2 linked regions of the Parasedimentitalea psychrophila genome follow. The protein of the gene in region 1 interacts with the protein of each later gene in a pairwise test. Links are inferred from orthologs where the notes say so. Each region holds a gene or a part of one and is shown on either strand. Other genes may lie near its edges.

Region 1 (3,317 bases):
TGTTCACGCCGACAACGTCACCGTCCATATTGAACAGCGGCCCGCCCGAGTTGCCCCGGTTGATCGCCGCATCGGTCTGGATGTAATCATCGTATGAGCCGCTGAGTTCACGATTGCGGGCCGACACGATCCCGGCGGACACCGAGAACCCCTGCCCCAGTGGATTGCCCATCGCCACAACCCAGTCGCCAACCAGCGCGGTGTCACTGTCGCCAAAAGTCACAAAGGACAGCGGGATTTCCGCGTCGACCTTGAGCAGCGCAATATCGGTCTTCTCATCGGTGCCGATCAATCTGGCCGGCAGCAATTCCTTGGGCTGCCCAGCGCCGGGGAAGAACTCAATCTCGATTTCATCGGCACCGGCGATCACATGGTTGTTGGTGACGATATAGCCGTCCTCAGAGATCACAAATCCCGATCCCAGCGCCGACGAGCGGCGCGGTCTGCGGCTTTCGCCATTGCCATTGCCGTTGTCGTTGCCGTCGCCATTGCGGTCCTGAAACTCGCGAAAGAAATCCTCAAACGGAGATCCTTCGGGCACGATGCCCTGTGGTCCGGTCCGGCCCTCGATAACCGTTGTGGTGGTAATATTGACCACGGACGGGCTGATTTTCTGAGCCAGCGGCGCAAGGCTTTCAGGGCGTGCCTGGGCCACCATTGCCTGGGCCAAAATCAACATGGTGGTCACCAACGTCAGCCACATCAGCCGACGGCCATTGGCCGGTCGGTCTTGGCTGATTGAAACTGCTTTTGCCTGAGCCTGCACGGATCTACTCCTTATCATTGTTGCGCTCCTCCTTTTGAACCAAACGGCGGGTCCAAAACCTGGTCTCTGGTCTGGTCCCCGGCCTGGTCCCTGGGAGGCCTGAAAGACAATGTAGTCACTTCCGCGCTTGCCGCAATAAATGTTGCACATATTCAATTTGAAGTGAGCGAGGTTACAGTCAAAGCCGCGCAATCCGGCCACTGGATGCGCTAAAATCCGCCCATCGACTGCCCCAGATTACAGTGCAGCCGCCAAGGGCCGGCCTACGCGCCCAAAAGATGTGCAATCCACAGCAGGACCAACCCCAGACCCATCGCCATGGCGCCAATCTGACGCCGCTCATTCAGGCCCAACTGCCGCATCATCTGCAACAGTCGTTCAACAAGAGAAGGGGCCAGCACATAGGCCAGCCCCTCTACTATAAACACCAGCCCAAGGGCCAGAAAGATCATCGCCATCAGTTGGCTGCGGGCCCAGTCGAGGACTTCAGATAGTTGAAGAACTCTGAATCGGGTGACAGCACCATCGAGGAATTGCCCTCCAGCATCGACGCGCGATAGGCGGCCAGTGTCCGGTAGAACTCAAAGAACGCGATATCCTTACCGTAAGCTTCGGCAAAGATCGCGTTGCGTCGGGCATCGGCCTGACCACGGATGATCTCGGCTTCACGCTCGGCCTCAGACACCAGTTCGACCTGAGTACGGTCGGCTTGGGCGCGAACCCGCTGCGCGGCTTCCTTACCACGGGCGATCTCGTCTGCGGCTTCACGTTCCCGCTCGGCGCGCATCCGGGCGAATGTCGCTTCCAGGTTGGCCTGTGGCAGATCGGTGCGTTTCAACCGCACGTCGATCACCTCAAGTCCCAGAGAGCGGGCCTGAAGAATGGCACCGTTGCGAATGCGCAGCATCAGCGCCGCCCGGTCGGATGACAGGATGTCATTGGAGCTGACCGAACCCAGAACCTCACGGATTTCCGCCCGCAGGATCGAATCGAGCCGGTTTTCAGCCACGGCGATGCCACCGGCACCCACCGCTTGGCGGAACTGACGGATATTGGCGATGCGGTAGCGGGCAAAGGCGTCAACCACCAGGCGGCGATCATCCAGCGGAGTAATCTCCAATGGGCCAACTTCGCGGCTCAGGATGCGGTCGTCATAGGTCACGACCTCCTGGATCAGCGGGATCTTGAACGCCAATCCGGGCTCTTCCTTGACCGCAACAACCCGACCAAATTGCAGCACCAGCGCCTTTTCACGCTCGTCCACGATGAACACTGCCGACAGGCCCGCCACGATGGCAAGCACCAGCAGGGGCAAGAGAAATGTAGTTTTCCGCATTAGTTGCCCTCCGTCCGGCGTAATTCGTTCAGCGGCAGATAGGGCACGACACCCTGACCGTTACCACCAGCAGTGTCATCCAGGATGACCTTGTCGACCCGGCTCAGAACCACTTCCATGGTTTCCAGATACAGGCGCTTGCGCGTCACTTCTGGTGCCTTGAGGTATTCCTCCAAAACCGCAGTGAAACGGCTTGCTTCACCTTCAGCTTCGTTCACCACCTGGGCACGATAGCCTTCGGCCTCTTCCAGCGTCTGGGCAGATGAACCACGAGCGCCAGCCAAGATCTGGTTGGCATAGGCATCAGCCTGCTTTTCCAGCCGGTCACGTTCCTGACCTGCCGATTGCACGGCGCGGAAGGCATCTTTGACGGGCTCTGGCGGATCGGCACCGTCAAAGTTGACCCGGATGATGTTGACGCCACTGTTATAGCTGTCCAGCGTTGACTGGATCAGCTCTTGCAGACTGTCCGAAATAATACCCCGGTCCCGGTTGAGGATCGGTGCCAGTTCCGACTGGGCGATGATTTCACGCATCGCCGATTCAGACACCGCCTGAATGGACTGCTGTGGATCGCGCAAATTGAACAGAAATTTGGCCGGATCGTTGATGTTCCAGACCACCTGGAAATCAATGTCGATGATGTTCTCATCACCGGTCAGCATTAGCCCGGCATCATTGCCGCGCGAGCCCGCCCCGATTGTCTCGGTCTGTTCCACCTTGACCGGGATCACCTCGGCGGTGACCAGTGGCCATGGGGCAAAGTTCAGGCCCGGCTCGCCGGTGGCAGAATATTTGCCCAGAAACAGTTCAACCGACTGTTCTTCGGGTTTGACCGTGTAAAAGCTGGCCATGCCCCACAGAACCGCAGCGCCAAGCAGGCCCAGCCCGACGGTGCCTTTGGTGAACAAGGGGCCCGAAGCGCCAGAGCCGCGATTGCCGCCGCCCTGACCACCGCCGCCACGTCCGCCCATCAGCACCCGCAACTGTTCCTGGCCTTTTTTCACCAGCTCGTCGATCTCAGGGATCTGCGGACCGTCATCACCGGGACGTTTACCGCCACCGTTGTTGTTGTCGCCGTTGCCCTTGTTGCCTCCGCCACCGGAAGAGCCTCCGCCCCCCCAGGGACCACCACTGTTGCCCGACATATTATCCTATCCCTATCTCGCCGCGAGTTGCGGCATTTGTGCTAACCTGTGGTCTAAACGCCGAAAT
Region 2 (3,245 bases), 2.0 Mb from region 1 along the record:
ACCTGGGTTGAGGATCCCTCCAATCAGGATCGACGCTTTGAACGGGTGCGCCTGCGTCAGGCGATGAAAGATCTAGCGCCGCTGGGGCTGACCATCGAATCGCTGTCAGCGGTGGCCGAAAATATGGCAAAAGCTAAAGAAGCTCTTGATTTAATTGCATTTAAATTGGCAAGGGAGCTGGCGCAAACGATCTGTGGAGGCGTGGCTTTTGACGAAGTCAGGCTGCGCGATCAGCCGGATGAGATCATCCACCGCTTGCTGTCGGGCGCCCTGCGCTGGGTCTCGGGCGCCGAGTATCCACTGCGGCGGCGGGTCATGGGCAAGGCTTTGGATGTTGTGCGCAGGGGCGGCGGATTGACCCTGGGCGGCTGTCGTATTCTGTCTCGCCGGGGGCAGATCTGGGTCTGTCGTGAATATAATGCGGTGCGCAATGAAGTGGCACCGGCGGATGCGGTCTGGGACAAGCGCTGGTGTTTTCAGGGCGGCGACCCACAGCAGCTGGAGCAGCGACCCTTGGGGCAGGCGGGCCTGTTGCTATGCCCGGACTGGCGCGATTCTGGCTGTCCGCGAGAGCTGCTGGAGGCGACGCCCGCTTTGTGGCGAAATCAGCAGCTGATCGCCGCGCCGCTGGCCAAAATGGCCAATGGATGGACGGTAAATGCGGTAATTTCTGACGAAGAGTTCTATACAGGGCTTTTATCGCATTGAACCTGACAGAATGATCCTTATTTTAGCATCAAAGCAGGTGTGTCGAATGGCATGCCTCAAAAACTAGGAGAGCTGCCTTGGGCAACGCACGTAATATCGCCTTCTGGGTCATTCTGTTTCTACTGGTCTTGGCGCTGTTCAATATGTTCAGCGGTTCGGGCAGCTCGATGCAGAGCCAGGAAAAGACCTTTTCTGAATTTGTCACCGCAGTTGAAGGCGGCGGGGTGACCAATGTCATCCTCGATGGCGAGCAAATTCGCTTTGCCGGGTCTGATGGCAACAGCTACCTGACCATCAAACCGACAGATGCTGAGGTCACAAGGCTGTTGATCGAGAACAATGTCCCTGTGCGGGCTGAAAAACAGACCCAGTCCGGGTTTCAGGCGTTTCTGATCACGCTGCTGCCATTCCTGCTGCTCATTGGTGTCTGGGTTTACTTTATGAACCGGATGCAAGGCGGCGGCAAAGGCGGCGCGATGGGCTTTGGCAAGTCCAAGGCCAAGATGCTGACCGAGAAACAGGGTCGGGTGACCTTTGATGACGTGGCTGGCATTGATGAAGCCAAGGAAGAGCTGGAAGAGATCGTCGAGTTCCTGCGCAACCCGCAGAAATTCAGCCGCCTGGGTGGCAAGATCCCCAAGGGTGCTTTGCTGGTGGGCCCTCCGGGCACCGGTAAAACGCTGCTGGCGCGCGCCATTGCCGGCGAGGCCGGGGTGCCGTTCTTTACCATTTCTGGTTCGGACTTTGTCGAAATGTTCGTGGGTGTTGGTGCTTCGCGGGTGCGTGACATGTTCGAGCAGGCCAAAAAGAATGCGCCGTGTATCGTGTTTATCGATGAGATCGACGCTGTCGGTCGCCATCGGGGTGCCGGTTATGGTGGTGGCAATGATGAGCGTGAACAGACTTTGAACCAGTTGCTGGTGGAGATGGATGGCTTTGAGGCCAACGAGGGTGTGATCATTCTGGCGGCCACCAACCGCAAAGACGTGCTGGACCCTGCCTTGCTGCGTCCCGGTCGTTTTGACCGTACGGTGACTGTTGGCAACCCCGACATCAAAGGCCGCGAGAAGATTTTGGGGGTGCATGCCCGCAAGACGCCGCTGGGACCAGATGTGGATCTGCGTATTATCGCGCGGGGGACACCGGGGTTCTCGGGCGCTGATCTGGCCAATCTGGTCAATGAGGCGGCCCTGTTGGCGGCCCGCCTTGGCCGTCGCTTTGTCACCATGGATGATTTTGAAAGCGCCAAGGACAAGGTGATGATGGGGGCCGAGCGCCGCTCTATGGTGATGACCCAGGAGCAAAAGGAAATGACCGCCTATCACGAGGCCGGCCACGCGGTTGTGGGGATTACCCTGCCGAAATGTGATCCGGTCTATAAGGCGACCATCATTCCGCGCGGATCGGCACTGGGCATGGTGATGAGCCTGCCGGAGTTTGACCGTCTGAACATGTTCAAGGAAGAGTGCCACCAGCGTCTGGCCATGTGCATGGCGGGCAAGGCTGCCGAAATCATCAAATACGGCGACGGCGAAGTCTCCAATGGGCCAGCGGGCGATATCCAGCAGGCCTCGGGACTGGCGCGGGCGATGGTGATGCAATGGGGCATGTCCGATACGGTCGGTAATATTGACTACCAGGAAGCCGCTGCGGGTTATCAGAGCAATGGAGGCGCTGGCGGCTTCTCGGTTTCAGCCGCGACCAAAGAGCTGATTGAGGGCGAAGTGAAACGCCTGATTGATGATGGTTATGAGCGGGCGTTTAAAATTCTGTCTGACAATGCCGAAGGCTTTGAACGGCTGGCGCAGGGTCTTCTGGAATATGAGACTCTGACCGGTGAAGAGATCAAGCGGGTGATGAACGGCGAGTTGCCGAGCGCCAATGATGACGAGGACGATGACGCGGATCAGGGCAATGCCTCGGTCACCGCTATACCCAAGGCCAAGCCAAAGAAGGCGCCGCCCGAAGGCGACATGGAGCCGGAACCCTCGGCCTGATATCAAAACACAATGGCCCGGATACCTTGATAGGTGCCCGGGCCTTTTTTATGCGCTGAGCCTGTGGGCTAGGGTGGATTTGAGTATTTTTAGCAAAAAGAAACCCTGACCAGGGGGATTTGCAGGGAGAGTGATATGCCGACACTACGTGAAGTTGAGTTTCAGGGGGAGATTACCTGGTTGGGGCATGTCGCTGCGGATGCGGGGCTTCGGGCCGCCCTGGTGGCGCATCTGGATTTTGGATTTGACGGCGATGCGGGGGCGCGCCACGCGGGGCACAACCGCGCCTCCTGTGTTCGGGTGAGGGATCTGTACCCGCAGGGCACCGAAATCCGCAATGTGCGTCAGCTGACCATTCTGTCCGAGGAAGAGCTGGCCCTGATTGCGGCTGATATGGCGATGCAGGCACTGGACCCGGCGCATCTGGGGGTGTCGATCGTGCTGCGTGGCATTCCGGACTTTAGCTTTATTCCGCCGTCGTCGCGGTTGCAGGGCCCGGATGGGGTGACGCTGGTGGTGGATATGGAAAACCGGCCTTGC

The links.
Region 2: the proteins of hflC (region 1) and ftsH interact in binary tests that used the Escherichia coli proteins (3 or more experiments, as listed by UniProt). The link is inferred for Parasedimentitalea psychrophila from one-to-one orthologs.

Annotation. Positions count from the first base shown.
Region 1 is NZ_CP127247.1:2,651,721-2,655,037, reverse strand. The notes cover bases 164-3,162. They hold hflC (protease modulator HflC), read right to left. Parts: upstream 2,103-3,162; coding sequence 1,224-2,102; downstream 164-1,223. Other genes in these bases: hflK (FtsH protease activity modulator HflK), read right to left, coding at 2,102-3,162; QPJ95_RS12930 (DUF2065 domain-containing protein), read right to left, coding at 1,030-1,224; QPJ95_RS12935 (Do family serine endopeptidase), read right to left, coding at 164-784. In the rest of the region: more of QPJ95_RS12935, read right to left, coding at 1-163; more of hflK, read right to left, coding at 3,163-3,250.
Region 2 is NZ_CP127247.1:631,479-634,723, reverse strand. The notes cover bases 319-3,245. They hold ftsH (ATP-dependent zinc metalloprotease FtsH), read left to right. Parts: upstream 319-785; coding sequence 786-2,705; downstream 2,706-3,245. Other genes in these bases: QPJ95_RS03115 (MOSC domain-containing protein), read left to right, coding at 2,841-3,245; tilS (tRNA lysidine(34) synthetase TilS), read left to right, coding at 319-708. Outside these bases: more of tilS, read left to right, coding at 1-318. UniProt on the Escherichia coli protein: Acts as a processive, ATP-dependent zinc metallopeptidase for both cytoplasmic and membrane proteins. Plays a role in the quality control of integral membrane proteins.